DNA from 3 places in the Hydrogenophaga sp. LT287 genome. Region 1 is predicted to be linked to each of the others. Evidence: predicted binding sites of a transcription regulator. Region 1 holds the regulator's gene; each other region holds the start of a gene.
The links. The regulator NrdR, encoded in region 1, represses ribonucleotide reductase genes. The targets are predictions, from matches to a motif close to CACNANATNTNGTG.

Region 1 (10,351 bases):
TAGGACTGCCAATATGTACGACCGCAACATTCTGATTGAACAAACCGACCCCGAGCTGTTTGCCGCGATCCAGCAGGAAAACGCCCGCCAAGAGCACCACATTGAGCTGATCGCGAGTGAAAACTACGCCTCGCCCGCCGTGATGGCCGCGCAAGGCACCCAGCTCACCAACAAATACGCCGAAGGCTACCCCGGCAAGCGCTACTACGGTGGCTGTGAATACGTGGACATCGCCGAGCAACTGGCCATCGACCGCGTCAAGCAAATCTTCGGCGCCGATGCTGCCAACGTGCAGCCGCATTGCGGCGCCTCGGCCAACGAAGCCGTTTTTCTGGCTTTCCTGAAGCCCGGTGACACGATCATGGGCATGAGCCTGGCCGAAGGCGGCCACCTCACCCACGGCATGCCACTGAACATGAGCGGCAAGTGGTTCAACGTGGTCAGCTACGGTCTGGACGCCAACGAAGCGATCGACTACGACGCCATGGAGCGCAAGGCCCACGAATCCAAGCCCAAGCTCATCATCGCCGGCGCTTCCGCCTACAGCCTGCGCATCGACTTTGAGCGCTTCGCCAAAGTGGCCAAAGACGTGGGCGCTATTTTCATGGTTGACATGGCGCATTACGCCGGCCTGATCGCCGCCGGCGTCTACCCCAACCCCGTGCCGTTTGCCGACGTGGTCACCTCCACCACCCACAAGAGCTTGCGCGGCCCCCGCGGCGGCATCATCTTGATGAAGGCCCAACACGAAAAAGCCATCAACAGCGCCATCTTCCCCGGCCTGCAGGGCGGCCCGCTGATGCACGTCATTGCCGCCAAAGCCGTGGCTTTCAAGGAAGCGCTTGCACCTGAATTCAAGGCTTACCAGCAGCAAGTGCTCACAAACGCACGTATCGTCTCCGAAACGCTGACCGAGCGTGGTTTGCGCATTGTCAGCGGCCGCACCGAAAGCCACGTCATGCTGGTCGACCTGCGGGCCAAAGGCATCACCGGCAAAGAAGCCGAAGCCGTGCTGGGCAGCGCCCACATGACCATCAACAAAAATGCCATCCCCAACGACCCGGAAAAACCCATGGTCACCAGCGGTGTGCGCATCGGCACCCCGGCCATGACCACGCGCGGCTTCAAGGACGAAGAAGCCCGCTTGACCGCCCACCTGATTGCCGACGTGCTGGACAACCCACGCGACCCGGCCAACATCGACGCCGTGCGCGCCAAAGTGAACGCGCTGACCGCGCGCTTCCCGGTCTACAAGTGAAGAACGGCCGCCTAACGAAGGTATTCATCCGATGAAATGCCCGTTTTGCGGCCATCTTGAAACCCAGGTGGTGGAAACCCGCATCTCGGAAGATGCGGACTTCATCCGCCGGCGCCGCCAATGCGGCCATTGCGAAAAACGCTTCACCACCTACGAACGGCCCGAAGTCAGCTTCCCGGCCGTGGTGAAAAAAGACGGCCGGCGCGTGGACTACGTACCGGCCAAACTGCGCGCCTCCTTCTCCCTGGCCTTGCGCAAGCGCCCGGTCAGCACCGAGCAGGTGGACGCCGCCATCGAACGCATCGAAGAAAAACTGCTCAACCTGGGCGCCCGTGAAGTGCCCGCCACACGATTGGGCGAAATGGTCATGCGCGAGCTGAAAAAGCTCGACAAAGTGGCTTACATCCGCTTTGCAAGCGTGTACCGAAGCTTCGAAGACATCGACGATTTTCGGGCGCTGGTGGACGAAGTCAGAAAGTAAGCACCCGCACGATGCTCAACCACCGGAAGGCGATGGTGGCACGGGCAACCGGGGTCCAGGGCGCCCCGCCGTCATGAGCAGGATGGCACCGTGACCCTGACCGTCCTCGGTCGCCCCACACTGTTGATGATGATCCTTGAAGACACGGCCGCCACTTCCGTTTTGCGACAGATGGAGATGGTGCCCGCCTGAAAAGCGCCACTCACCAGATGAGTCGAGCCGGCGCCGGAGTAGGAAACAAACCTCGCCACCGGTGTATTGCCTGAAATCGACCAGTTGTCGGGCATGGCCGGCTCCATCAGCAACAACGCTTCACCCGCATCGCGTTGCACATTGTTGTTTCGATCCGCGAATACGATCCATCCTTGGGACCAATTGCCGGCTGCAGCACACGTCACCCCATCCGACGATTTGCAGATAGCCACCCGGGAATTTCGCTTGATGGCCTCACTTCTGGCGAAAAACAAGGCCGCCAAAAATTTGTTGGAGTACGCCGAGAGACGGGTGCCATGGCCGAAACTGGCCATTCCAGGCATGGCCACGGCCACCAGGACAGCCAGTATGGCGATGACCACCATGGATTCAACCAAAGTGAATCCAGAGCACTTGCAGCTCTTCATCTCTCTCCCCTATGGCGCGTTTTTATCTGGACACGAGACCCCCTTCCTCAAAAACCAGTGCCAGAAAATAAAAGCCAGCAGGAGCACCTGCGCACTATTTGTGGCCAGCGCCTGTTGACACAACGGCGTATTGCAGAAGGGACGTGCAAGTATGCGATTCGCATGACCTGCCCGCGCGCTGGCCGCTGGCGGAACATCCCTCAGTGAAGGGATGCGCCGGTCAGCATTTAGGTGCCGGGGGTGCAATGGGTCACAATCCGCGGCAGCCTGAAACACAGGCAATTTGTCACACAGCGCACCGTCGGACCAGACGGCCAAGCCGCTCATCCGCAAAGGCACAAGCCCCTTCCCCTTCGCCCGCTACGATGCAGTTCAGTAAACCCACCGTCTTTCCATGAACATCCAGCGCATCAGCCTTTACCGCGGCTTCACCCTGATAGAGATGATGATCACGGTCGCGGTCATCGGTATCCTGGCCTCCATTGCGTTGCCCAGCTACCAGGATTACGTGCGCAAAGCCCGTCGCGCCGATGCACAGGCCTTCATGTACGAGGTGGCCTCACGCCAGCAACACTATCTGGTGGACCGGCGTCTGTACGCAGACGATCTGGTCACATTGGGTTTGGCAGTGCCTGCCTCCGTCAGCGTGCATTACGACATCACTTTGCCCACCGTGGTCAACAACATCCAGCCAATGGGGTTTGTGTTGCAGGCCGCCCCAAAGGCCGGACAAGCGAATGATCCATGTGGCACGCTGACCCTCAACGCACAGGGCACCAAAGGTGCCAGCAAAGGGGGTTGCTGGTGAACAAAGGGGCAGCTCTGGGCCATGTGGGCAGCCGTCGGCAACACGCCGGTTTCACCCTGATTGAAGCCCTGGTCGTGATTGCGATCGTCGGCATTTTCGCAGCGCTCGCAGCCCCCAGCTTCAGCAACACCATCGCCAACATGCGAATCAAGTCCACCTCATTTGACCTGGTCAATGATCTGAATGCGGCCCGATCGGAAGCCATCAAGCGAAATGCGGAGGTCGTGATCGTGGCGGAAGGCGGGGACTGGAACCAGGGATGGCGTCTGACCGCCGGGGGCACCACCCTGAAAGCCCATGAGGCCCCCACAGGTTCTGTTGCTATCGCATCTGCCGTCGACGCCATCAATTTCCAGGGCAACGGCAGGCCTGATGCTGCGGCCACCCTCAGCATCACCTCCAGCCTGTCCGGCGTGGCCGCCCGCTGCGTCGAGCTCCAGGCGACCGGATCGGCCCGTTCACTCAAGGAGGCTTGTCCGTCATGACCTCCTGCCCACGTCACCACAAGCAGCGCTCAGGGCAACGCGGTTTCCTACTGATCGAAGTCCTGGTGTCGCTGGTGATCATCGCCTTTGGCTTGCTGGCGCTCGCAGGCTTCGTCACCAAAGCCACCGCCATGGCAGTCGACACGACCCAGCGCACCCGGGCGTCCTCACTGCTCAGCGACATGGCGGGGCGCCTCGTCTCGAACAAACAACTGGCTTTGGGCGGAAGCTACGTGGCCGCGACCCAGCCCGCCACCGGCTATGGCACGCCCGGCGCAACCAGCACGGTGTGTCCCGGCGTCGGTGTGGCGGGCGCTGATCTATGCAATTGGCACAACCTGCTGCTGGGCGCCAACGACGCCCAGGCGGGCGGCAACGCTGTTGCGCTGGGATATCGCGGCTGCATCACCCGGGATGCGGTGGCGCCCATCTTCACCATCACGGTGGCCTGGGGCGGCACCACACCCGGCGAGGTTCCGAACGACGGCTGCGGTGCAGGGCAGTTTGGTACCGACACCTACCGTCGCGTCTTGCGCACCACGGTCAGAATTCCTTCCCTGTCCTGATGATGCGCGCCATGAGACCCAACCACCTTCCCCGGAAGGGGCGCCCCAACCGCATGCGGGGCTTCACGCTGATCGAGCTGATGATCGGCATGACCATCGGCCTGATTGTCCTGCTCGGTCTGACCGTCTTTTTTTCCTACAACTCGCGCAACCAGCAAGATCTGGAACGCAGCATCGTGCGTCTGGAAAACGCACGCTTTGCGCTCGACACCCTGACCGAAGACCTGATGCACGCGGGCTACTACGCCCGCCATGTGCCTGGCAGCGGCATTACCTACAGCGCCATCGCGCCCTGCCCCGGGACCACGGCTGGCCTGGGCTGGAACACGGCCGCCACAGCAATGCCCCCCCCCGTGGCGGGCTTGGCCGCCAACCCGAGCAGTGCCGCGCAGAACTGCCTCACAGGCCTGCGTGCGGGCACGGGCGTCATCACCGTGACCCACGCCGAGACCGGGAACGCGGTGACGCCTGCCAACACCGTGGTCACCAACCTGTACATCCAGACCACCAGTTGCGCCACCGACACGGCCCGGGTGACCGTCAACACAGGCCCAGCCGCCAACTTCACGCTGCAAAATCTGGCCTGCAACGCACCCAACAACGTTCACCGCCTGTCGCAGCGCACCTATTTCCTGTCCAACTGCAACAACTGCACCAGCAACGACGGAATACCGACCCTGAAGCGGGGTGAGCTCATTGGCAACAGTTTCGTGGTCAACACGGTGGCTGAAGGGGTCGAGCAGCTCCAGTTTGAGTACGGCGTGGACACCAGCAATGACGGGCAGGTGGACGAAGTGCTGGGTTTTGCGGGCATCACGGGCGTGGCACCCTACGTGTGGAGCAATGTGGTGGCGGTGCGGGTGCACATGCTGACGCGTTCCAGCCTGCCCGATCCGGGCACCGTTGAACAACGCACTTTCCAGATGGGTCCGCTCACCCTCGCGCCCGCCGATCTCCCGAACGGTTTCAAGCGCACCCTGCTCACCACCACCGTGCCACTGACCAATGTGGCGGGCCGCAGAGAATGATGAACCCTCGCTTCCAGATTCGACATTCCCGCCACGAGCAAGGCTCGGTGCTGCTGGTCACCATGGTTTTTCTGCTGCTGTTCGCCATTGTGGCCACGGCGGTGTTCCGCGGCTCCCAGACCAGCGTGCAGGCCGTGGGCAACATGCAGTGGCGCACCGAAGCCATCAACGCCACCAACGAAGCGGTGGCCAACATCCTCAGCGACTACAACGGGTTCATCCAGCCGGCCCTCACGGGTGGCGTGAACGCCCTGGGGGCCCAGAAAACTACGTTTTCACCCGATGTCAACGGCGATGGCAAGCCCGATATCGCGGTGAAGGTGGACGCCGTGGAATGCAGCTACGTGGCCGAGGTGAAGCAGGAAGACCTGGACCCCGAGAAGCCGGAAGACCTGGTTTGCATGAACAGCGCCAATATGGCGAGCACCACGTTTTGCTCGGAAGTCCAGTTTTCCGTGGAGCTGACCGCCACCGACCCGGTGAGCGAAGCCAACGTCCAGATCGAGCAGGGTGTGGGCGTGCGGGTAACCGGCGTTGAAGTCTGCAAGTTTTGACCCCTGGCCGCACCAGCCTGCCCCACGACACCTCCCTCCGTTGACCCGACCACGGGAAAGGAACCCGCCATGACCCCCCGCCAGACATTCCCCCAACGCAACCGGCGCCCGGTACGCATGATCCAAGGCGGCGCCGTGCTGTGCTCGCTCACCACCGTGGCGGCGGTCTGGGCAGCAGACATCGACATTTACGGCCCGTCAGCGACCGCATCCCTGGCTCCCAATGTGTTGATCCACTTCGACAACACGGCAAACTGGTCGGCCCAAAGCAATGCCTGGATGCCCGGCAGCGTGTACGCCAAATGCAAGGCGGCGGACACCAGTGGTAAGACTCCCTGCCGGGATGCCGTCACGTTTGTTTTCGGCCCCGAAAAGACCGACAAGCTCCTGTGGCCATGGGATGCAAGTTACACGGCTAAGAATGAGTGGGGTAGCAGCGTCGCACCCAGTCAAGGGCAGGTGCAGTTGCGGGCCCTGAAATACGTGCTGAGCGCCATGGTCTGCAACGATTCACCGAAGGTGAGTATCAACGTAGGCATTTCCCTTTTTAATGGCACGAAAGGTTCGGTGCTGAGCTCAGGCGACCCGGTGGCGGTGATCCACCATGCGGTTCAACCCCTGCACAAGACCCCCACCAACACCTGCGCACCGCTGTTGGCGAAAATCGACAATCTGGACAAAGAGATCAACAACCCGGACTACAAGGCTCCTCAGGACGCCAACTATTCCGCCGCGGTGTACGAAGCCTTCAAGTACTTCGGCGGCTACACCAACCCCGATCGGGTCGCCGACGACAAGCCGGGCAGCCCGGTGAGCCGGTCGGCGTATGGCACGGGCCGATTCGGCGCCGTGAAGACCCTGCTTGATGACCGGGCGGCGTTCACCGACGGCACCCATCTAAGCTACAACCCGCCCACAACCCAGTGCAGCGCCAACTACCTGTTGCTGGTCGGCAATGGCTACCCCAAGGCCGAGCCGAAGACCGGGCCCCTGAGTTTCAACAGACTGGGCTACACACCGCCCACGCTCTCGGCGACCAGTTCAGACACCAGCCGCCTGGCCGACGAATGGGCGTATTTTGCCGCCAACACGGACGTCAACGAGGCTTCGGGGGTGCAACCCTTGAACACCTACACCGTGAACGTGTTCAATGCAGCGATCGATGCCGACCAGACCAAACTGCTGAAGTCCATGGCCGCCGTGGGCAGCCCGGACAAGGTCTACGTCGAGGTGGGTGGCGACCTGCTGAAGCTCATTTCGGAGTTTGAGGACATGTTCCTGCGGGTGGCGACCAAGGACAGCGTGTTTGCGTCCACGGCGCTGCCGGTGGCCACCAACGCCCAGGGCACCTTCCTGAACCAGGCCTACGTGGGCATGTTCCGCCCGGACGGCAACTTCCGCCCCCGCTGGCTTGGCAACATGCGCCAGTACCAGATCGGCTTCAACGACAAGGCCCTCACCCTGTTGGACGCCGACGACAAGCCCGCCACCTCCGGCGGCTTCTTTGCCTCGACGGCCAGGAGCTTCTGGACCGAGGACAGCGTGTTCTTTGCCCAGAACCCCATGGGAACCCCCGCCAGCGCCAGCGACAGCCCCGACGGCGCGGTCACCGAAAAAGGTGGCGCTGCGCAGATGCTGCGCCAGGCCAACCTGAACGACGCGAGCGCCCGCAAGGTCTACACCTTGCCCGACAGCCCCCCGAGTGATACCCCCTTGGCCTCGTGGCCCTTCACCGCCGCCAACTCTGAGCTGGATACAACCCTGGTGGCCTGGGCCCGTGGTGAAAACAATGTGCCAATCCTCGACGATGAACTCCATGCCGAAACCTTCAACGGCTCCACCCTGACCGGCTCCACCGTCACAGAGTTGGGCAACCGGGGCGCGCGCCACAGCATGCACGGGGATGTGCTCCACTCCACCCCCACGGCCATCAACTACGGCGGCACCGACGTGGTGGTTTACTACGGCACCAACGACGGGCACTTTCACGCCATCGACGCCCGGAAGACCGGCACCGGTGCCGGCTCGGAACTGTGGTCCTTCCTTCCGCGAGAGCACTACGCACTGCAAACGCGTCTGCGCAGCGGGATGGACCTGCTGCAGATCCCGGAGAACGACGAAAACGGCAACCTCCTGACGCCACCAGACGGTAAAAAACCCCGCACCTATGGCATGGACGGGCCCATTGGCACCTACACCCGCTACAACAGCACCGGCGAACTGCAGGAAGCCCTGATTTACCCGACCATGCGCCGCGGTGGCCGAACCGTGTATGCGCTGGACGTCACCAACAAGACCGCCCCCATATTCAAGTGGAGGATCAGCGGGGGCGGCAGCGGCGACTTTGCCAAGCTGGCGCAAACCTGGTCCATGCCGCGCACCATCCCGCTGGACAAAACCGCCACGCCTGCGTTGCTCACCGTGATGGGGGGGGGCTACGACCCTGCCGAGGACGGCAATACCTCTACCGGCATCGGCAATGCGGTGTTCATCATCAACGGGCGCACGGGCGCGCTGGTCAAGCGCATTGACACCGACTTTTCAGTACCGAGCGACATCACGCTGGTCGACACCAACCGGGACGGCCGGCCCGACCGGCTGTATTTCGCCGACGTGCGCGGCAACCTGTACCGCATCACGGTGCCGGCCAGTGGCGACCTCGTGTCGTCCACCACGTGGAGCGCGGCGACGGCCACCAAGATCGCGGTGCTGGAAGGCCGGGTGTTCTACCGGCCCGACGTGGTGGTGACCAAAGGTTTCGCGGCCATCATGGTGGGCACGGGCGACCGGGAAAAACCCATGCTCAAGGTGACGAGCGACCGCTTCTTCCTGGTCAAAGACCCGTTGCTGACCCCGATCACCACAGCGCTGAGCCTCGCCGATCTCACCAAGATCGCCACGGTCAACAACTCCACCATGGTGCCGACGCCCACCGGCGAAACGGCTGGTGCGAATGGCTGCTACATCCAACTGGCCACCAACGGCGAAAAGGTCATCAACGCGCCCTTGACGGTGTCGGGCATCACCTACTTCGGCACCAACCGGCCGGCGCCGGACAACCGCAACGTCTGTGTGGGCAACCTCGGCCAGGGCTTTGCCTACCAGTTCCCGCTGTTCTGCGGTGTGCCACTGAAGCCCACCGAGATCCTGGGCGGTGGCATGATTCCCTCGCCGGTGGCCGGTGTGGTGTTGCTGGAGGGCAAGAACGCCAAAGGTGAAGCCACCGTCACCAAGCAGCCGTTCCTGATCGGTGGCGCTGGCCCGTCTCCCTTGACGGTGACCGACCCCAAGCCTTTTGTTCCGCCCAAGCGCCGGCCCATCTACTGGCGCATCAACAACAACAACCGCTGAGACCGCCTGCCGGTGGCTGGATCGCTGCAACAGGCCGGCGACGGCAGAAACCGGGAAATCATTGAACCCATGGAAAGCCTGAACCTGCTCGCGGAACATGCCATCGGCCTGTCTGAGCCGAACCCGCGTGTGGCGTGCCGCATCGAAACCACCAACGGCCAGGTGTTCAGTGGCCACACGCAGCAGGCGGGCGGTCCGCACGCCGAAGTGGTGGCCTTGCGGGCTGCACAGGCTGCCGGCATCAGCGTGCGCGGCGCCACGGTACACGTCACCCTGGAACCCTGCTCACACCACGGCCGAACGCCACCCTGTTGCGATGCGCTGGCCGCAGCCGGTGTGGGCCGCGTGGTGGTCGCGACCCTCGACCCCAATCCGCTGGTGAGCGGGCGCGGCGTGGAGCGCCTGCGTGCCGCCGGTGTGGCCGTCGAGGTACTGCCCACCGACAGCCCGCAGGCCCGCGCCTCGCGCGAGCTCAACATCGGCTTCTTCAGCCGCATGATCCGCAAAACGCCGTGGGTTCGCATGAAAATGGCCGCCTCGCTGGACGGCACCACGGCGCTGGAGAACGGGGTCAGCCAGTGGATCACGGGTGCGGCCGCGCGATCCGATGGCCATGCCTGGCGGGCCCGCGCCAGCGCGGTGCTGACCGGCATTGGTACGGTGCTGGAGGACGACCCGGTGCTGGATGTGCGGCTGGCGGCAACGCCCAGACAGCCCCATCTGGTGATCGTGGACAGCCGGCTGGAAACGCCGCTGGAGGCGCGCCTGTTCAACACGCCCGCCCACGGACAGCCGCGCCAGATCTGGATTTACTGCGCGGTGGAAAACCCCGAAAAACAGGCCGCACTGGAGGCCCGTGGCGCCCAGGTGAAGCAGCTCCCCGGCCCGTCGGGCAAGGTCGATCTGGCTGCGCTGTTGCGGGACCTGGCACAGCGCGAGGTGAATGAACTGCACCTGGAAGCCGGGCACAAGCTCAATGGCTCGTTCCTGCGCGAGGGGCTGGTGGACGAATGCCTGGTGTACCTGGCGCCCAAACTGCTGGGCCGGGGCGCGGGTTTGTCCAGTTTCGGCCCGCTGACCGCTTTGGAAGATGGCGTTTCGCTGGCCTTTCATACCGTCGACAGGGTGGGCGAAGACTTGCGTATCGTCGCCCGGGTGGCCGGCCACGACCGTTTCCTGCACCCATGAAGACGGACTTGG
Region 2 (10,351 bases), on a different contig from region 1:
CAATGGCGAAGAGCTGACGCATTTCATCGATCTCGCGACCTGGGTCACGGTCAATGACTACGAGGGCAAGATGCTCAGCGACCGCACAGGGCTGGGCTTCGAGGAGATCGCGGCGCGGGTCAACGGACTGATCGTGACCCTTGGCGAGCAGGGTTGTGAAGTCTGGGAGGGTGGTCAAAAAACCTTGGTGCCCGGTGTCAAGGCCGTCGAGGTGTTGGATCCCACCGGGTGCGGCGACGCGTTTCGTGCGGCCTTGCTGCATGGGCTGGCGCAAGGGTGGTCGTTGCCGCGTTGTGCCGAGCTCGGCAACAAAATGGGTGCAGCCAAGATCGCCAGCCGAGGCGGTCAAAACTACCAATTCACGGCCTGAGTTTGCACTGGGCCTTTGCAGTCTCTCGGAGCTGCGTCGCGCGTTCCTGATGCCAGTGGTTTTGCTTGTTTCTGATGAGTCTGGACGCGAACAGTCATAAAAAAAGCCCGGTGCAAAAGCGCCGGGCTTTTTTTCATCTCAAGGACGACTTCAAGGCTTGCTGGAGGTCGGAAACGGCCAGGCAGCCTGAGGGTTCAGTTTCGTCTGTGCTGCAGGCGCCGCAGGTGCTGCCGGCTTTTTAGCCGGCGCGGCTTTTTTTGCAGGAGCCGCCTTCTTCACGGGGGCAGCAGCCTTCTTGGCCGGAGCGGCATTCTTCGCAGGCGCAGCAGCCTTCTTGGCTGGAGCAGCGGCCTTCTTGGCCGGAGCAGCCTTCTTAGCAGGTGCAGCGGCCTTCTTGGCCGGAGCAGCGGCTTTCTTGGCCGGAGCAGCCTTCTTCGCAGGTGCAGCGGCCTTCTTGGCCGGAGCAGCCTTCTTCGCAGGTGCAGCGGCCTTCTTGGCCGGAGCAGCCTTCTTCGCAGGTGCAGCGGCCTTCTTGGCCGGAGCAGCCTTCTTCGCAGGTGCAGCGGCCTTCTTGGCCGGAGCAGCCTTCTTCGCAGGTGCAGCGGCCTTCTTGGCCGGAGCAGCCTTCTTCGCAGGTGCAGCGGCCTTCTTGGCCGGAGCAGCCTTCTTCGCAGGTGCAGCGGCCTTCTTGGCTGGAGCAGCCTTCTTCGCAGGTGCAGCGGCCTTCTTGGCTGGAGCAGCTTTCTTCGCAGGTGCAGCGGCTTTCTTGGCCGGAGCAGCTTTCTTTGCAGGTGCAGCCGCTTTCACGGGTGCGGTGACTTTCTTTGCCGGGGCGGCTTTTTTAGCCGGGGCTTTTTTCGCAGTTGCCATTGTGTTCTCCTTGATCAAGTTGCAAAGAGCACTTCATCCAGTCTTTGTGCTGGTGAAGTGATTCAGCGCCATGGGGTCTCGCGGATGCATCCACAGTGGACCCCAGAGCGTTGAATCGGGTGACAAAACCCCGCCGCTGGCGCGGGTGCGACAGGGGCGGGGTTTTGAATGTTTGTTGTGCATGTGAAGGTTGAATGAGGCAACGCGGCCCTTGGCTGGCCGGGGGACGTCAGTCCCAGGAAAGCGCCCCACCGGTTTGGTATTCGATCACGCGGGTTTCAAAGAAATTGCGTTCCTTTTTGAGGTCGATCATTTCGCTCATCCAGGGGAACGGGTTCTCTTCGTTCGGAAACATGGGCTCCAGACCAATCTGGGTCGCGCGGCGGTTGGCGATGTAGCGCAGGTAGCCTTTGAACATGGATGCATTCATGCCCAGCACGCCGCGCGGCATGGTGTCTTCGGCATAACGATATTCCAGCTCCACCGCCTGCATGAACAAGGCCTTGATTTCAGCCTTGAACTCGGGCGTCCAGAGCATCGGGTTTTCAAGCTTGAGCGCGTTGATCAGATCGATGCCAAAGTTGCAGTGCATGGACTCGTCACGCAGGATGTACTGGTACTGCTCGGCGGCACCCGTCATTTTGTTCTGACGACCCAGCGCCAGAATCTGCGTGAAGCCGACATAAAAGAACAGACCTTCCATTAGGCAGGCAAACACGATCAGGCTCTTGAGCAGCGTCTGGTCGTCTTCGGGTGTGCCGGTGTGGAAGTTCGGGTCCATGATCGCCTCGATGAAAGGGATCAGGAACTGGTCCTTGTCGCGGATCGACTGGACTTCGTTGTAGGCGTTGAAAATTTCGGACTCGTCCAGCCCCAGCGACTCCACGATGTACTGGTAGGCGTGCGTGTGAATCGCTTCTTCAAAGGCCTGGCGCAGCAGGAACTGGCGGCACTCGGGCGCTGTGATGTGGCGGTAGGTGCCCAGCACGATGTTGTTGGCGGCCAGCGAGTCGGCGGTCACAAAGAAGCCGAGGTTGCGCTTGACGATGCGGCGCTCATCTTCGGTCAGACCGTTGGGGTCTTTCCAGAGCGCGATGTCGCGGCTCATGTTCACTTCCTGCGGCATCCAGTGGTTGGCGCAGGTGGCCAGGTATTTCTCCCAAGCCCACTTGTATTTGAACGGCACCAGCTGGTTGACGTCGGTCTGGCCGTTGATGATGCGCTTGTCGGCCGCGTTGACGCGGCGTGCTGCAGGCGCTGGGGAGGTGGATGTTGCGAACGAAGATGCTGGATGCGGCGCTCCCAAGGGGGGCGCTTGAAAGCCGGTCATGGGCGGTGCCACGGGGCTGGTCGCTGGCTTCGATGAGGGCGTGATTTGATCGTCCCAGGTCAACATAGATGGTTCCAATTCTGCGAATTATCAAAGTGTCTGCATCAAAAGCAAAGGGCTCATGTGTGACGGTGCTTGTTTGTGTTGCGGTGTCGCATCGAAAGTCCGATGTTCGACACCACAACACACGCGAATGGCCGCGTCAGCGGTCACTGGCAGGCTTCACAGCCGGGGTCGTCGATGGCGCAAAACTTGATGTCAGTGGCGGGTTCAACAGCGGTCGGCGCAGCCTGTGTCACCGACATGCCAGCGTCGCCCGACGACATGGCCACAGCGTTCAACTGACCGGTGCGGCCAGTGGACTTTTCAACCTGTGTGGCCGAGGTGGTGCGCAAGTAGTAAGTGGTCTTGAGGCCACGCAGCCAGGCGAGTTTGTAGGTGTCGTCGAGCTTCTTGCCCGAGGCGCCAGCCATGTAAATGTTCAGGCTTTGCGCCTGGTCGATCCACTTCTGGCGGCGCGCTGCGGCTTCCACCAGCCACAGCGGTTCCACTTCAAACGCGGTGGCGTAGAGCGCCTTCACTTCTTGCGGCACGCGGTCGATGGGGCGCAGTGAGCCGTCGAAGTGCTTGAGGTCCATCACCATCACGTCGTCCCACAGGCCCAGGCGCTTGAGGTCTTTCACCAGGTAGCTGTTGATGACGGTGAATTCACCCGACAGGTTGGACTTGACCGACAGGTTGCCGAAGCAAGGCTCAATGGACGCGTCCACGCCGATGATGTTGGAGATGGTCGCGGTGGGCGCGATGGCCACGCAGTTGGAGTTGCGCATGCCGTCGGTGGCGATCTTCTGGCGCAGAGCGTCCCAGTCGAGGGTGGCCGAGCGGTCCACGTCCACATAGCCGCCGCGTGCGTTGGCCAGCATGTCCAGCGTGTCGAGCGGCAAGACGCCCTGGTCCCACAGCGAGCCTTTGTAGCTGGCGTAGCGGCCGCGCTCGCGGGCCAGTTCGGTGGAGGCCCAGTAGGCGTAGTAGCAGACGGCTTCCATCGAGCGGTCGGCAAAGTTCACCGCGTCGCCCGAGGCATAGGGCACGCGCAACTCGTACAGCGCGTCCTGGAAGCCCATGATGCCCAGGCCCACTGGGCGGTGGCGCATGTTGGAGTCACGCGCCTTTTTCACCGCGTAGTAGTTGATGTCGATCACGTTGTCGAGCATGCGCATGGCGGTCTTGATCGTGCGTTGCAGCTTGTCGTGGTCGATGCCGCCGTCTTTCAGGTGCTGCAGCAGGTTGATCGAACCCAGGTTGCACACTGCGGTTTCGGTGTCGCTGGTGTTGAGCGTGATCTCGGTGCACAGGTTGCTGGAGTGCACCACGCCAGCGTGCTGCTGCGGGCTGCGCACGTTGCAGGCGTCCTTGAACGTGATCCAGGGGTGGCCGGTTTCAAACAGCATGGTGAGCATCTTGCGCCACAGGTCCGATGCAGGCACCTTGCGGCTGGGCTTGATCTCGCCGCGCTCGGCCTTGGCTTCGTAGGCGACATAGGCGCGCTCAAAGTCGGCACCAAACAGGTCGTGCAGGTCGGGCACGTTGTTGGGTGAAAACAGGGTCCAGTCGCCCTTTTCCATCACGCGCTTCATAAACAGGTCGGGGATCCAGTTGGCCGTGTTCATGTCGTGCGTGCGGCGGCGGTCGTCGCCGGTGTTCTTGCGCAGCTCCAGGAACTCTTCAATGTCCAGGTGCCAGGTTTCCAGGTAGGTGCAGACCGCGCCCTTGCGCTTGCCGCCCTGGTTCACTGCCACGGCGGTGTCGTTCACCACTTTCAGGAACGGCACCACGCCTTGCGATTCGCCGTTGGTGCCCTTGATGTGGCTGCCCAGCGCACGCACACGGGTCCAGTCGTTGCCCAGGCCGCCGGCAAACTTGGACAGCAGCGCGTTTTCCTTGATCGATTCGTAGATGCCGTCGAGGTCGTCGGGCACGGTGGTCAGGTAGCAGCTGGAGAGCTGCGAACGCAGCGTGCCGCTGTTGAACAGCGTGGGCGTGGACGACATGAAGTCGAACGACGACAGCACTTCGTAGAACTCGATCGCGCGGGCTTCGCGGTCAATCTCATTGAGCGACAGGCCCATGGCCACGCGCATGAAGAAAGCCTGCGGCAGCTCGATGCGGCTCTTGCGCACGTGCAGGAAGTAGCGGTCGTACAGCGTCTGCAGGCCGAGGTAATCAAACTGCAGGTCGCGCTCGGGCTTGAGCGCGGCGCCCAGGCGGGCCAGGTCGAACTGTTGCAGGCGTTCGTCCAGCAGGTCGTTCTGAACGCCCTTTTTGATGAACTGGGGGAAGTAGTCGGCGTAGCGCGCACCCATTTCGCTGGACGGCACTTCTTCGCCAATCACTTCCTTGACAATGGTGTGCAGCAGCAGGCGCGCGGTGGCGTAGGTGTAGTCCGGGTCTTTCTCGATCAGGGTGCGCGCCGCCAGGATGGACGCTTTGTAGACCTCTTCGATGGGCACGCCGTCGTACAGGTTGCGTTTGGTCTCGGCGACGATGGGGTCGGCCTTGACGTCTTTGCCCAGACCCTTGCAGGCGTCTTCGATCAGGTGCTGCAGGCGGTTCAGGTCGAGCGGCACGCGTTGACCGCCGTCCGTGACGTGCAGCAGGGCCTCGGCTGGCTGGCTCGCTTCTGCCTGGTGGGCGCGTTCCTGGGTGCGGCGCTCGCGGTACAGCACGTAAGCGCGGGCGACTTCGTGGTGGCCGCTGCGCATGAGGCCCAGTTCCACATGGTCCTGCACGTCTTCAATGTGGAAGGTGCCGCCCCCCGGACGCGAGCGCATCAGCGCACGCACCACGTTTTGCGTCAGACCGTCCACCGTTTCGCGCACGCTGGCAGACGCAGCGCCCTGGGTGCCGTGCACAGCCAGAAAGGCTTTCATCAACGCCACCGCGATTTTGCTGGGCTCAAACGGCACCACCGCGCCGTTGCGTCGGATGATCTGGTAGTTGGCGAAAACCGCGCTGGATGAGGCCAGGGACACAGCGCTGGCGGCACCGGCGCCAGACGGGGCGGTTGCGGTGAACATGGGGGCGGTGGATGGGGCAGTCTGCATGGTTCCTCTTTCGATTGTTGTGTTGGGCTTGTCCAACCTGGTGCGCAGGTGGGCGGCCGGACTTCGGTGGGCAGTGACCGGGGTCAAAATCGGTTGAGACGGTGCCGCGTGGCGCACGAACAGCGGTGTTGGCGCGTCGCAGCGGGTCTTGCCGGTGAGAAATGCGCGGTCACTGCGAAAGCGCAGCGCACACTATATCTGGTGTGTCGGGGCTGTTCAAGCCACTACCGGTAGTGTTTGTGGGAATTTTCGTGGCGAAGCACGCTGCGCTTTTCGTCTGGTAAAAAAAGACATCCCTGTGTGCCCATGGGCCGGCCCCGCGCCACGCCGCACACACGCTGGCGTTCTCTGCCTCGGCTCTATTTTGGTCAACATCGGCGGTGGTTTCCGGCCGGTTTGCGGCTGAAACCCCCGTCAAATCAAGCGAAGCGGCGTGGCCATGGCCCCGAAAACTGGCTGGTTTCAAGCGTTGCGCGGGCGTGAAAAAATTGTGTCTTCGGGGAAACAATCGGCCGACCAGCCGAGCCGGGTTTGCAGTTCAGCCCAGTCGAACCCCGGGCCCGGGTCTTGTTTGCGGCCCGGCGCGATGTGTTCGTGGCCCGCAATGTGCGCGATGGGGTAGCGTTCGCCCAATCGCGCGCACAACTGCACCAGGGTGGCGTATTGAGGGGCTTCGAAGCGTTTGCCTTCCAGACCTTCGAGTTCAATGCCAATCGAGTCGTCGTTGCACTGGTTGCGACCCCGCCAGCAAGAGATGCCAGCGTGCCACGCCCGCGCATCGGCGTCGACAAACTGCACCAGCTCGCCGTCGCGCCGAATGAAAAAATGCGCGGACACTTCCATGCCTCGAATCTGTTCAAAGTAAGGATGCGCCGTCCAGTCGAGCCGGTTGGTGAACAGCTGTTCCACCTCGGGTCCCCCATATTGCCCCGGAGGCAGGCTGATGGAATGGATCACCACCAGGTCGATGCTGGCGCCCGGCGGGCGCGGCCCGAAGTTGGGGGAAGGGCAGGCCCGGGCCGCCTGGAGCCAGCCGGCCTGCCACTGCGAGGGCGCTGGCGGGTCGGTGCGGTCAGCTGGCATCGCTGTCGTCGGGTTCGGCGTCTGAAGGCATGGCGATGCCCAGGCGCTGGATGCGGTAGCGCATCTGCCGCAAGTTGAGCCCCAGCCGGGCGGCGGCGGCGGTGCGGTTGAAGTCGGCTTCTTTGAGGGCCTTGAGCAATACTTGGCGCTCTTGATCGTCCAGGTAGGTTTGCAGGTCGCGCGGGATCTCGGCAGGGTTGTCTAGCGCCGCCGTGGGCGTGGCCAAGGCGGCAGGCGCGGGCTCGGCGTGTGCTGCGCGCTGTTCGGCATCGCCGAAATCGCTGGGCTCCAGGGTCTCGCCGGTGCTGAGTGCCATGGCCCGCTGCAGCAGGTTTTCAAGCTCGCGCACGTTGCCGGGCAGTTCGCGCGACTGCAGCCACGCCAGCGCCTCTGGGGAGAGTGCTGGCACCGGCAACCCCGACTCGGTGCATATGCGTTGCAAGAGCGCGTGGGCGAGCTCGGGCAGGTCTTCGCGCCGCTCGCGCAGGGCGGGTGTGCGCAGCTCGATCACGTTGAGGCGGTAAAACAGGTCTTGCCGGAAATCGCCGCTGTGCACCAGGGCGGCCAGATCGCGGTGGGTGGCACTGACCAGCCGCACGTCGACGGCTTCTTCTTGCACGCCACCGAGCGAGCGCACCCGCCGTTCCTGAATGACGCGCAGCAGCTTGGCTTGCATGGCCAGGGGCAAGTCGCCAATTTCGTCCAGAAACAGGGTGCCGCCCTTGGCCGCCTGGAAGTAGCCTTCGCGGTCTTGGGTGGCGCCAGTGAAGGCGCCTTTGCGGGAGCCGAAGAACTCGGACTCGATGAGGTTTTCAGGAATGGCACCGCAGTTGACGGCCACAAACGGGCCTTTGGCGCGGTGGCTGCACTCGTGCACCGCGCGCGCCACCAGCTCTTTGCCGGTGCCCGATTCGCCCAGGATCAGCACCGGCGCCATGCTGGTGGCCACCTTTTCAATGCGGCTTTTGATTTGCACCACGCAGGGTGATGCGCCGACGATGCGCGCCAGCGAGGCCACGCCGCTCGGCGGCGGTGGCGCCACCGGGCGAACTGTGCCGTTGCCAGCGCTGTCTGGGCGCCCTGCCAGCGGCAAGCGCTGGCTCTGCAAGGCCGACTGCACAGCTGCGCGCAGCTGTTTGAGGTCGACCGGTTTGGTCAGGTAGTCAAAGGCGCCCGTTTTGAGCGCCTCCACCGCGTTTTCGGCCGAGCCGTAGGCGGTGATGACGATGCTTTTTTCGCTGCGCTGCTGGGTGTTGAGCTCGCGCAGCAGTTCCAGGCCCAGGCCGTCGGGCAGGCGCATGTCGGTGATCAGCACGTCAAAGCGCTGCTGCGCAAGCCACTCGCGGGCCTGGGTGAGGTCGGGTGCCGACACCACCTCGTAGCCTTCGCGCAGCAGCGTCAGTTCGTACAGCGTGCGCAGGTCGGGCTCGTCGTCAACAACGAGGATGGAAGCGCGGGGTGGAGCGGACATGTTCAAGGGGCCGGGCAGGCGGTCAGCGAATGGTGAGCGGGGCATCGCCCGGCCGCAGCTGGCTGGGCTGGGTGCGGCTGGGCACCGAGTCGCCAGGCGGGTACGACAGGCTTTGCTGGACCGGGGTGCGGCTGCCATGGGCGGCCGGCATGACCACGTAAAACTCGTTGCCGTCGCGCTGGTCCAGCCGGGTGCGTTGGTAGGCAATTTGGGCGCCATAGCGCTCGCACAGCTCGCGGCAGATGTAGAGGCCTAGGCCGCTGGAGCGGCTTTCAGACGAGAAAAACGGCTCAAACAGGTGGCGCAGCACGCTGGCTTCAAGGGGGCTGCCGTCGCTCCAGACCGACAGTCGAATGCGGTCGTTGCCGGCCGGCTGGGTAATGACACGGATGGAGGAGGGCGTGCCGCTGGCGTGGCGCTTGGCGTTGTCAAGCAAATTTACCAGCAGGCGGCGGATGTGTTCGGGGTCAAACGCCACATGCGCTGCAGGCGCGTGCGGGTGCACGCCCAGCACACCCTGTGCCTGGTTTTGGCGTGTCCATTCGTGGGTGATCTGGCGAACCGTCTGGTCCAGCGGCAGCACCAAGGCGGCGGCTTCGTTCGGGCTGGGCTGGGCGCGGGCCACATTGAGGATGTCGTCGACGATGCGGGCCAGGCGCTGGGCGTTTTGGTCGATCATGCGGGTGAGCCGCTTTTGCCCCGCGTCTTGCACCTCTTCGTCCAGCAAGGCATTGGCCTGGGTGATGGCCGACAGCGGGTTGCGGATCTCATGCGCCACCGCCGCTGACAGGCGGCCCATGGAGGCGAGTTTTTCGGTGCGCACACGCGCTTCGACTTCGCGCAGGTCTTCCAAGAACAGCACGCACAGGCCCGCGCCGTGGCTGCCTTGCGTGGTCAGCCGTGTGCGGGCAAACAGCCGGTGGGTGGTTTGTTCGTCTTGCGCAATGGTGATTTCAGCCTCCAGCGGGTGCCCCAGCAAAAACGTCTCGTGCACCAGGTTGGACAGCCCTTCCCAGTTGGGGCGGGCCGACAGCAGCAGTTTGGCCGCGTGGGGGTAGGCCTCGCCCATGAGCATGGTTTGTGCAGCCGGGTTGGCATTGCGCACAACGCCGTGGGTGTCCACCACCAGCACGCCTTCGCTCAGTCCGGCGATCACGAGTTCGTTCACCTGGGCTTGTGTGCGGGCAGCCGCCTGGCTGCTTTGGGCCACCGCTTCTTCACGGGCCAGCCGCAGCGCGAGCTGGTTGGCCAGCACCGCGACCAGAAAGAAACCGGTGCCGGTGAGGCCGGTTTGCAGCAAGCGCGCGGTGGACACATCGCTCAGCAGCTGGGCGCTGAGCCAGGCCTCACCAAGCAAAAACAAGGTGACGCTGGCCGCGGTGGCCAGCGCCAGGACCAGCGGCCCGAGAATAGAGGCCAGCAGCACCGGCAAGGCAAACAGGGGCGTGTAGTTGATGCCGCCTTGCTGCACATATTGCAGCACCGCAAACACCAGCACATCGACGCCAATGGTCAGCAGCCATTGCAGGTGAAACGGTTGGCCTTGCTGGATGGGGCGCGACCAGATCAGCACCGCCAGCGCCGCGCTCAGGTGCAGGGCACACACCACCACCAGCCAGTGCGGCCCACCGGTGCCCGTGACCACCACAAACACCTGCAGCGCCAGCAGCACGGCGGCAATGAACACCCGTGCCCGCATGAACGCCCGCCACAGCCGCACAAACGACCGCACGCGCTGCTCCCGCCCATGCGTGCTGTGGCTTTCCAGCCCCGAAAACCACGACGGGGCGAATTGGGACGGCCGTTCCTGCGCCATGTCAGTGACGCCCGGCCGCCCGAAGGCACTGACGCACCCCCCCGGGGGGCAGCGAACGAAGTGAGCGTGGGGGTTGTTTCATCTCAGTGACGCCCGGGCCCCGAAGGCGCTGACGCACGGCCTCGGCGCCCACCGCGCTCACGACCCCGCGCCTTCGCTCAGCTGCCGGTGTTCTGCGCTGCAATAGGCGCCTTGGCGGCCTTGCACGGCTTCGCTTTCGGGCAGGTGCGTGCCGCAGTGCAGGCAGGCCACCATGATGGTGGGCTTGCGTGGGGTTGGCTTTTTTCGGGCCGCCGGGCGCTGTGTG
Region 3 (10,351 bases), on a different contig from region 1:
GCTGGACAAGGCCCGGGCGCGGGACGGTTTTGTGGCCGCCGCGCTGCACGCCCTGTGCTTCAGGTCTGCCAACGGATGCGTGAAGGCTTTGCAAGAGGTTCGCCTTTCTGTTGGATCGGCTGCCGTCCCGGTCACGAGGTCACGGGTTGACGATCCGCGAAAAGCAGGGGCGGCTAACGAAGGTGCGGCGGTGTGCGCATCTGCTCGGGCGTGGTGAAGTAGGCTGAAGACGCGCCCATGCGCGCGCGTGCCCGCTCCAGTTCGTGGCGCGCCACGCTGCGCAGGTGGACTTCGTCGGGCCCGTCGAGCAGGTGCAGGGCGCGGCCCCAGGTCCAGAACTGCGCCAGCGGCGTGTCGGGCGAGAGGCCCATGGCACCGAAGATCTGCATCGCGCGGTCCACCACGCGGGTCTGCAGGCCCGCGGCCACCACCTTGATCGCGGCCACCTGCGCGCGCAAGGCCGCGGGCTCGGTGCGCTCCGGGTGGTCGAGCAGCCAGGCGCAGCGCAGCACCAGCAGGCGCGCCTGGTCGATCTCGATGCGCGACCGTGCGATCCACTCCTGGACGTTGGCGTAGTCCGCCAGGTATTTGCCGAAGGTCTGGCGCTCCAGCGCGCGTTCGGTGGCGAGTGCCAGCACCAGCTCGCACTGGCCGATGGTGCGCATGCAGTGGTGCACGCGGCCCGGCCCCAGCCGAGCCTGCGCCATCGCAAAGCCTTCGCCCCAGCCGCCGAGCAGGTGGTCGGCCGGCACGCGCACTTGGCGGAACACGATCTCGCCATGCCCCTCGGGCGCGTGGTGGTGCACCACGCTGATGTTGCGCACCACGTCCACGCCCGGCGTGTCCAGCGGCACCAGCACCATGCTGTGCTAGTGGTGCCGGGTCTCGGCCGCGGCGCTGTGATCGGGCGCGTTGCGCGCCATCACGATCAACAGCCTGCAATGCGGGTGCGCCACGCCGGTGATGAACCACTTGCGGCCGTTGAGCACGAGGTCGTCGCCCTCGCGCCGCACCGTGGTCTGCAGGTTGGTCGGGTCCGACGAGGCCACGTCGGGTTCGGACATGGCGAAGGCGGATCGGACCGTTCCATGGAGCAGCGGCGTGAGCCACTGCGTGCGCTGCGCGGATGTGGCGAAGCGGTGCAGCAGCTCCATGTTGCCGGTGTCGGGCGCGCTGCAGTTGAACACCTCGGCCGCCCAGTGCAGTTGGCCCATGGCCTCGGCCAGCGGCGCGTAGTCGAGGTTGCCCAGCCGGGTGCCGGGCTCGTCTTCGCGCAGCCCGGGCAGGAACAGGTTCCACAGCCCTTCCTCGCGCGCCAGGGTCTTCAGGTCTTCGAGGAAGGGTGGCGGGTAGTCCCCCTGCTGCACCGCCTGGTGCCAGGCCGCGTTGTGCGGCAGCAGGTAGGTGTGCATGAAGGTCTCCAGCTGCTGCTGGAGCGCCTGCGCCCGGGGGCTGTGATCGAAGTCCATGCCGGGATTCTTCAGGCTCAGCGCGGTCCTGTCAGAACGCGCGTGACAGCCGCACCCGGTTGACGCAGATCAAGCCGGTGAAAGGCCTGAAACGGCGTTGGAAGCTGCGTCGACCTTGCGTCAAATCAAACTACCTATGGTGTCTGGCGGGTATCTTGAACACCATAGGTAGTGTTTTTGATCCAGGAGGCGAGAGCTATGAAAGATGCGATGGTGGTCAGTCTTCCAAGGGAGGTGATCAAGCGTTCGGGCCTGCGCGAGGCCTTCGATGCCGACAAGATCCGGTCCGCGCTGGCGCGGGCCGGCCAGGCCAGCGGCGAGTTCGACGGCGCCGAAGCCGCGCTGTTGTGTGCCCAGGTGGTCAAGGTGCTGATCCACCGCTTCAAGGGTGCGCCGCCCGGCATCGAGCCGATCCAGGACGTGGTCGAACAGACGCTGATCGCGGCCAACCACCTCCAGACCGCGCGCGCCTACATCGTCTACCGCGAGCAGCACGCCACGCTGCGCGCCGACCAGCAGACGCTGGTGGATGTGGAATCGTCGATCAACGAGTACCTCACGCGCGCCGACTGGCGCGTGAACGCCAACGCCAACCAGGGTTATTCGCTGGGCGGGCTGATCCTGAACGTGGCCGGCAAGGTCACGGCCAACTACTGGCTTTCGCACGTCTACACGCCCGAGATCGGGCAGGCGCACCGCGAGGGCGACCTCCACATCCACGACCTCGACATGCTCAGCGGCTACTGCGCGGGCTGGTCGTTGCGCACCCTGCTCAACGAAGGCCTCAACGGCGTGCCGGGCAAGGTGGAGTCGGGGCCGCCGAAACACATGTCCTCGGCCGTGGGGCAGATCGTGAACTTCCTGGGCACGCTGCAGAACGAGTGGGCCGGCGCGCAGGCCTTCTCGTCGTTCGACACCTACATGGCGCCCTATGTGCGCCAGGACGGCATGGATTACGCGGCCGTGCGCCAGTGCATCCAGGAGCTGATCTACAACCTCAACGTGCCCTCGCGCTGGGGCACGCAGACGCCCTTCACCAACCTCACCTTCGACTGGGTCTGCCCCGACGACCTGCGCGAGCAGGTGCCGGTGATCGCCGGGCAGGAAATGCCGTTCTGCTACGGCGATCTGCAGGCCGAGATGGACCTGATCAACCGCGCCTACATCGAGGTGATGACCGAGGGCGACGCCAAGGGGCGGGTCTTCACCTTCCCCATCCCCACCTACAACATCACGCCCGATTTCCCCTGGGAGAGCGAGAACGCGCGGCGCCTGTTCGACATGACGGCCAAGTACGGCCTGCCGTACTTCCAGAACTTCATCAACTCCGAGCTGCAGCCGAACATGGTGCGCTCCATGTGCTGTCGCCTGCAGCTTGATCTGCGCGAGCTGCTCAAGCGCGGCAACGGCCTGTTCGGCAGCGCCGAGCAGACCGGCAGCCTGGGCGTGGTCACGGTGAACTGCGCGCGCCTGGGGCATGTGCACGCGGGCGACGAGGCCGGCCTGCTGGCCGCGCTCGACCGCCTGCTGGCGTTGGGCCAACAGAGCCTGGAGACCAAGCGCAAGCTGATCCAGCGCCTGATGGACCAGGGCCTGTTCCCGTACACCAAACGCTACCTGGGCACGCTGCGCAACCACTTCAGCACCCTGGGCGTGAACGGCATCAACGAGATGGTGCGCAACTTCACCGGCGACGCGCACGACATCACCACCGACGACGGCCACGCCTTCGCGCTGCGCTTCCTCGACCACGTGCGCGAACGCATCGTGGCCTTCCAGGAGGAGACCGGCCACCTGTACAACCTGGAGGCCACGCCCGCGGAGGGCACCACCTACCGCTTCGCCCGCGAAGACCGCAAGCGCTGGCCCGCGATCCTGCAGGCCGGCACGCCCGAGCAGCCCTACTACACCAACTCTTCGCAGCTGCCCGTGGGCTTCACCGACGACCCGTTCGAGGCGCTGGAGCGCCAGGCCCCGCTGCAGCGCAAGTACACCGGCGGCACCGTGCTGCACCTGTACATGGGTGAACGCCTGACCAGCGGCGAGGCCTGCCGCGCGCTGGTGCAGCGCGCGCTGACGAACTTCCGCCTGCCCTACATCACCGTCACCCCCACCTTCTCCATCTGCCCCACCCACGGCTACCTCGCGGGCGAGCACCCGTTCTGTCCGGTCTGCGACGCTGAGAAGCTGGCCGCCAAACGCCAGCTGCAGGCCGCTTGATGCCCCGTCTTTCAACCACCCCAAAAGGAAACACCCATGAACACATCCACCCCATCGGCCGTCAGGTCAACGGCCGCTGACATGTCCCTGCGCGACGACGAACGCCAGCCCTGCGAGGTCTGGACCCGCGTCATGGGCTACCACCGGCCGGTCAGCAGCTTCAACCGGGGCAAACAGGGCGAACATGCCGAACGCCGATTCTTTGCCGAGCCGGCCGACCGCGCCTGAGGTCGCGGGCACCGCCGCACCACCACCCGCGACCCGTGGTGCGCAGGCGCTGCGCATCGGCGGACTCACGCGGCTGACCGGGGTTGATTTCCCGGGCCGGCTGGCGGCGGTGGTGTTCCTGCAGGGCTGTCCGTGGCGCTGCGTGTACTGCCACAACCCGGGGCTGCTCGACGCCGCGGTTCCGGGGGCCCTGTCGTGGCAGGCGGTGCACGGCTTCCTGCGGCAGCGCCGCGGGCTGCTCGACGGCGTGGTGTTCTCGGGCGGCGAGCCCACGCTGCAGGCGGCGCTGGGCCCGGCCCTGGCCGAGGTGCGCGCGCTCGGTTTTGCCACCGGCCTGCACACCGGCGGCATGTACCCCGAGCGACTGCAGCGGGTGTTGCCGCAGCTGGACTGGGTCGGGCTGGACATCAAGGCGCCGCAACACCGCCACGACCAGGTCACCGGCACACGCGGCGGCGGCGCGCGCGCGGCACGCAGCCTGCGCCTGCTGCAGCACAGCGGGGTGGCGCTGGAGTGCCGCACCACCTGGCACGCCGGCCTGTTCGGGCGGGATGACCTGTTCCGCCTGGCCGACGCGTTGGCCGCGCAGGCGGTGTCGCACTGGGTGCTGCAGACCTGCCGCAGCCCGGGCCTGGCTGCCCCGGTGCTCGACGCGGAGGACCTGGCCGCCCTGGCCGCGCGGTTTGCCCGGTTCGAATGCCGCTGAAGCGCCGCCCTGGCGGGTGGCTCAGCCCAGCACGACCCAGTGGTTGTCGGGCGTCATGGCGCCGGGCCAGGCCAGCATGGCCGGTGGCAGGGCCGGGTGCCAGAAGCCGACCCCGCGGCTCGCGCCCATCAGCACCCCGCCGCTTCCCGGCCAGGGCGCCAGCGCGCAGGGTTCGGTGAGCCGTGCGATGGTGGTCCAGCGGTCCGGTGCGTCGGGGTGCCAGAGCAGGCCTTCGTGGCTGCGCTGGCCGCTCACGATGAAGCCACCACCGGGACCGGGCGCGATGTCGCCCGCGTAGCCATTCCCGGCGATGCCGCGGCTGGCCAGCCGCAGGTCCTGCCCGTCCCAGAGCGCCAGCACGGGCGCGTCGCGGCGCTGGGCGGCCTCGTCGTGTTCGGCCTGCAGCGCGATGCCCAGCAGCGGCGCGCGCGCCGGTGTGCCGTCGCCGGGGCCCACCGGCAGGCCCCAGGCCACATGGCGCAGGCTCAGGCGCGGGTCGCCCAGCCGCCACTGACCCAGCAGCGCGCCGCTCCGCGGCTCCAGCCGCACCAGCGACGGGTCCATGGCCTCCAGCCGGGTTTTCTGGCCGCTGGCGGTGCGCGGAATGCCCCCGTTGACGACCAGCAGCGCCCCGCCAGCGTCCAGTGCCATGTGGTGCGGGTCCAGGCCGTGGCTGGGCCATTGCGCGACCCGTTGCAGCGTGCGGTGGTCGCGCACACCGATCCAGCCACGGCCGTCGCGGGTGTCGGTTTCGGTGGTGTAGAGCCACTGCCCGTCGGCGCTCGCCAGCACGTGGCCACCCAGGGTGCGGTGCGGGGTTTCGGCGTCGATCAGGTGCCGGGTCTGCAGCTCACCCAGTGGGTCGCAGCGCAGCAGCCAGCGGCCGGGCCGGGTGGCGACGGCGAGGAAACCGCCGCCGGGCTCGGGCAGCAGACCGTGGGCACGCCCCTGCACCGGCAGGTGGGCGGCCACGCGCACCTCGCGCGCAGCCCAGTCGAGTTCAAGCACACCCACCTGGTCGCAGTCGCGGCCGCAGTCGGGGGTGTTGCCGTGGCTGCGCCAGGCGGCGGCCAGGCGCACCCGGGATGGCAGGGGTGGGGCCCCGATGATGTCGGAAGGGGCGGTGTCGCTTTGCGCCAGGGTCGGGGCGCTGACGGCGCCCGAGGCCAGCAGCCAGGCGGTGTGGCGCAGCAGGGTGCGGCGGTGCAGGTCGGTGCTCATGGAGGCAGGCAGAAGTGAGGGGAGGGGCCGGACAACAGCGTCCGTGAGCATCTTGGTCATGGGCTCCGGCCGGAACCTTGATGTGGGTCAATTGAATGATATTGATTCTTGTTTAGCATCGCCCTGCATTCAGCCATCGGGCTGTCTCACCACCTTAAGGATCACCACATGAACCACCCGTTGCTCGCGATCGCCCTGGCGGGCGCTGTCCTGTTCTCCCTGCCGTCCCATGCCAAGGAATTCCCGATCGGCACGCCGCACAAGGTGGCCGGCATGGAGATCGCCGCGGTCTACCTGGCACCGGTCAAGATGGAGCCCGAGGGCATGATGCGCAAGGCCGAGGCCTCGGACATCCACCTGGAAGCCGACATCCACGCGCTCAAGGACCACCCGAACGGCTTCGAGGAAGGGGCCTGGATGCCCCACCTCAGCATTCATTTCGAGCTGGTCAAGCTGGGCACGACCGAGAAGGTCAGCGGCCACTTCATGCCCATGGTGGCCTCCGACGGCCCGCACTACGGCGACAACGTCAAGCTGATGGGTCCCGGCAAATACAAGCTGACCCTGCGCATCAGCCCGCCCGGCGGCCACGCGGCGCATTTTGGCCGCCACACCGACAAGGAAACCGGCGTCGGCCCGTGGTTCAAGCCCTTCGACGTGAGCTACGAGTTCACTTTTGCGGGCACGGGCAAGAAAGGCGGGTACTGATGCACCCCCCGCGCCGCTTCGCGTCACCCCCCTCAAGGGGGGCGATGCCAGTGGCCCGGCGAAGCCGGTTCCACGGCATCCTGGGGGGAGGCACGCGCTCCGGGAATGTTGCGAACGCCAGGAACACCGGGAATGGCCGTGGTGCCTCGCTGCTGGCGGCGTTGCTGATGGGGTCGGCCCTGGGTCTGGCGCAGGCGGGCGACATGCCGACCTACCGGCTCACGGCGCGGGAGGGGCGGTTCGAGCCGGCGGAGCTGGCGGTGCCGCAGGGGGCGAAGTTCCGGCTGGAGATCACGAATGCCGGGCGCGATCCGGTGGAGTTCGAGAGCCTGGAGCTGCGCAAGGAAAAGGTGCTGGCGCCGGGCGTGACCTCGTCGCTGGTGTTCCGTCCGCTGGACGCGGGCCGCTACCGCTTCTTCGACGACTTTCACCAGACCACGGGGCAGGGCGCCATCGTGGCGCGCTGACACCCACAGGAGCACGCCATGGGCGAGGTCATCTTCATCACCTGGCGCGAAAGCGTGGAAGCGCTGCTGGTGGTCGGCATCCTGCACGCCTGGCTCAGCGAGCGCCCCGACCGGGCCTGGGGCCTGCGCTGGCTCTGGGCGGGCGTGGCGCTGGGCCTGGCCGCCGCGCTCGGGCTGGCGCTGCTCATGCTGGGTGCGGCCAGCGTGCTGGACGGCGAGTCCGGTGAATGGTTCCAGGCCGCGATGGTGCTGAGCGCGGCGGCGCTGATCCTGCAGATGGTGTGGTGGATGCGCCGCCATGGGCGCGCCCTGCGCCAGGACCTCGAACAGCAGGCCGCGGGCCAGCTCGCGCGTGCCAGCGGCTGGGGCATCGCGCTGCTGGCGGCGCTGGCCATCGCGCGCGAGGGCAGCGAAACCGTGATCTTTCTCTACGGCGTGGCGGGCCGGCACACCGGCGCCGGCCAGCTGGGTTTCGCCGCCTCGGCGCTGCTGGGCCTGGGGCTGGCGCTGGCGAGCTTCTGGCTGCTGCGGTCGGGCCGGCGCTGGCTGTCGTGGCGCCGCTTCTTCCAGATCAGCGAGGCCCTGCTGCTGTTGCTCGCCGCGTCCCTGTGGGTCAACGCGGTGGACCGGCTGATCTCGCTGGACGTGTTGCCCACGCTGGTGGACCCGCTCTGGAACAGCGCGGACCTCCTGGACGACAGCGGCGCCGTGGGCGGCCTGCTCGCGGCGCTGACCGGCTACCGGGCGCAGCCCGCGCTGACCACGGTGCTGGCCTACGCCGGGTTCTGGCTCGGTGTGGTGGCGCTGTTGCGCGCCGGCCAGCCGGCGCGGGTCCGTCCGGTCGCGGTGGCTCCATGAGCGCCGCACCGGGCCGCCCCGTGGGCGCGCTGGCGGCGCTGGGCCACACCATGCGCCGCCACGGGCGCCTGATCCGCGGCATCCAGTGGGCGATCGTGGTGTTCTACGGCGTGCTGGTGGTGTTGCCGGCGTTCCTGCCGCTGCCCGACGACGAAGCGCGCATCCTGAACCACCTCGGCCTGTTCGCGCAGTTCCTGTTCTGGGGCGTCTGGTGGCCCTTCGTGCTGCTGAGCATGGTGCTGTTGGGGCGCGTGTGGTGCGGGGTGTTCTGCCCGGAGGGCGCGCTCAGCGAGGCCGTCAGCCACCACGGGCGCGGGCGCGGCATCCCGCGCTGGATGCGCTGGGGCGGCTGGCCCTGCACGGCCTTCGTCATCACCACGGTCTATGGCCAGCTGGTCAGCGTCTACCAGTACCCCCAGGCGGCGCTGCTCGTGCTGGGCGGCTCCACGGTCGCGGCGGTGGTGGTGGGCCTGCTGTACGGGCGCGGCAAGCGGGTGTGGTGCCGCCACCTGTGCCCGGTCGGCGGGGTGTTCGGCCTGCTGGCGCGGCTGGCGCCGTTGCACTTCCGGGTGGACCGCGCGCGCTGGGAGGCGCGCACCGGCGGCATCGTCGCCCTGCCCAACTGCGCCCCCCTGATCGACATCCGCCGCATGGAGGGCGCGTCGGCCTGCCACATGTGCGGGCGCTGCAGCGGCCAGCGCGACGCCGTGGCGCTGGCCCTGCGACCGCCGGGGGTGGAGATCTCGGTGAACGGGCAACGGGCCGCCGGGGGCTGGGACACGGTGCTGCTGCTGTTCGGCCTGATCGGCGTGGCGATGGGGGCCTTCCACTGGGCGGCCAGCCCCTGGTACGTCACGCTGAGCGTGGCGGCCGCCGACTGGCTGATCGAACACGGCGGCGTGTGGATGCTCGCCGACAACGCGCCGTGGTGGCTGCTGACGCACTACCCCCAGAACCACGACAGCTTCTCGTGGCTCGACGGCGCCCTGATCGCCAGCTACATCCTGGCCACGGGCGTGCTCCTGGGCGCGGCGCTGTACGCGCTGTGCGTCGCCGGCGCGCGGCTGCTGGGGCGCCCCGGTGCCCGGCACCACCTGGCCCTGGCCTACGTGCCGCTGGGCGGCTGCGGGGTGTTTCTGGGGCTGTCGATGACCACCCTGTCGATGCTGCGGCACGAGGGCGTGGCGCTGCCCTGGGTGGGCACGGCGCGCGCCCTGCTGCTGGCGGGCGCCGCCGCCTGGAGCCTGTGGCTGGCGTGGCGCTGCACGGCCCGGTACGGCGCGTCGATCCCCCGCCGCCTGGCGGCCCTGGTGCCGATGACCGCAGGGGCGCTGCTGATCGCCGGCGGCTGGGGCCTGCTGTTCTTCTGGTGGTGACGCCCGCCGCCGGGGCGGCCCGCGCGGGCCTACAGCCCCAGCTGTTCGCCCAGCCGGTCCATGCGCTCGCGCACGGCCGGGTCCATGGCCATCACGCGGCCCCATTCGCGCTGCGTCTCACCGGGCCACTTGTTGGTCGCGTCCAGCCCCATCTTGCTGCCCAGGCCGCTCACGGGTGAGGCGAAGTCGAGGTAGTCGATGGGCGTGTGTTCGATGGTGAAGCTGTCGCGCGCCGGGTCCATGCGCGTGCTCATGGCCCAGATGACGTCGCCCCAGTTGCGCACGTCGATGTCCTCGTCCACGACCACGACGAACTTGGTGTACATGAACTGGCGCAGGTGGCTCCACACGCCCATCATCACGCGCCGCGCGTGGCCGGCGTAGGCCTTGCGGATCTGCACCACCGCCATGCGGTAGCTGCAGGCCTCGGACGGCAGGTGGAAGTCGGTGATCTCGGGGAACTGGCGCTGCAGCAGCGGGACGAACAGCTCGTTCATCGCCAGCGCCAGCACGGCCGGTTCGTCGGGCGGTTTGCCGGTGTAGGTGGAGTGGTAGATCGCGTCGCGCCGCAGCGTGATCCGCTCGACCGTGAACACCGGGAACTCGGCACGTTCGTTGTAGTAGCCGGTGTGGTCGCCGTAGGGGCCTTCGAGCGCGTGCTGGAAGCCGCTGGCGTGCGATGCATCCGGAAGGATGTGGCCTTCGAGCACGATCTCGGCCGAGGCCGGCACGCGCAGCGGCACGCCCAGGGCGCGCACGAGGCCGGTGCGCGCGCCGCGCAACAGGCCGGCGAACTGGTATTCGGAGAGGCTGTCGGGCACTGGCGTGACCGCCCCCAGGATGGTGGCCGGGTCGGCGCCCAGCGCCACCGCCACCGGGTAGGGCTGGCCGGGGTGCAGCCGGCCGTGGTCGCGGAAGTCGAGCGCGCCGCCGCGGTGCGCGAGCCAGCGCATGATGAGCTGGTTGCGCGAGAGCACCTGCTGGCGGTAGATGCCCAGGTTCTGGCGCGGCTTGTGCGGCCCCTGCGTGATCACCAGGCCCCAGGTGATGAGCGGGGCCACGTCGCCGGGCCAGCAGTGCTGGATCGGCAGGCGCGCC

Region 2: AC0GNR_RS10740 (ribonucleoside-diphosphate reductase subunit alpha) is a predicted target of NrdR. The motif match lies at 5,865-5,878, and genes of this name have one in related genera.
Region 3: AC0GNR_RS07860 (ribonucleoside triphosphate reductase) is a predicted target of NrdR. The motif match lies at 1,630-1,643, and genes of this name have one in related genera.

What each region holds. Positions count from the first base shown of each region.
Region 1 covers NZ_JBVPZC010000003.1:38,734-49,084, forward strand. The annotation lists gene glyA (serine hydroxymethyltransferase) at 14-1,258, shown strand; gene nrdR (transcriptional regulator NrdR) at 1,290-1,739, shown strand; gene AC0GNR_RS03720 (GspH/FimT family pseudopilin) at 1,811-2,317, opposite strand; gene AC0GNR_RS03725 (hypothetical protein) at 2,301-2,477, shown strand; gene AC0GNR_RS03730 (type IV pilin protein) at 2,754-3,167, shown strand; gene AC0GNR_RS03735 (GspH/FimT family pseudopilin) at 3,164-3,652, shown strand; gene AC0GNR_RS03740 (prepilin-type N-terminal cleavage/methylation domain-containing protein) at 3,649-4,218, shown strand; gene AC0GNR_RS03745 (PilW family protein) at 4,230-5,246, shown strand; gene AC0GNR_RS03750 (pilus assembly PilX family protein) at 5,246-5,800, shown strand; gene AC0GNR_RS03755 (pilus assembly protein) at 5,870-9,151, shown strand; gene ribD (bifunctional diaminohydroxyphosphoribosylaminopyrimidine deaminase/5-amino-6-(5-phosphoribosylamino)uracil reductase RibD) at 9,221-10,339, shown strand.
Region 2 covers NZ_JBVPZC010000011.1:83,610-93,960, forward strand. The annotation lists gene AC0GNR_RS10725 (carbohydrate kinase family protein) at 1-370, shown strand, start outside; gene AC0GNR_RS10730 (histone H1) at 521-1,240, opposite strand; gene AC0GNR_RS10735 (ribonucleotide-diphosphate reductase subunit beta) at 1,470-2,636, opposite strand; gene AC0GNR_RS10740 (ribonucleoside-diphosphate reductase subunit alpha) at 2,780-5,674, opposite strand; gene ampD (1,6-anhydro-N-acetylmuramyl-L-alanine amidase AmpD) at 6,137-6,757, opposite strand; gene AC0GNR_RS10750 (sigma-54-dependent transcriptional regulator) at 6,747-8,228, opposite strand; gene AC0GNR_RS10755 (sensor histidine kinase) at 8,251-9,960, opposite strand; gene AC0GNR_RS10760 (PP0621 family protein) at 10,183-10,351, opposite strand, start outside.
Region 3 covers NZ_JBVPZC010000007.1:29,177-39,527, reverse strand. The annotation lists partial or broken gene AC0GNR_RS07865 (acyl-CoA dehydrogenase family protein) at 174-1,469, opposite strand; gene AC0GNR_RS07860 (ribonucleoside triphosphate reductase) at 1,668-3,689, shown strand; gene nrdD (anaerobic ribonucleoside-triphosphate reductase) at 3,726-3,917, shown strand; gene AC0GNR_RS07850 (anaerobic ribonucleoside-triphosphate reductase activating protein) at 3,874-4,623, shown strand; gene AC0GNR_RS07845 (DUF1513 domain-containing protein) at 4,645-5,844, opposite strand; gene AC0GNR_RS07840 (iron transporter) at 6,013-6,552, shown strand; gene AC0GNR_RS07835 (cupredoxin domain-containing protein) at 6,702-7,019, shown strand; gene AC0GNR_RS07830 (FTR1 family iron permease) at 7,038-7,877, shown strand; gene AC0GNR_RS07825 (4Fe-4S binding protein) at 7,874-9,253, shown strand; gene ubiD (4-hydroxy-3-polyprenylbenzoate decarboxylase) at 9,283-10,351, opposite strand, start outside.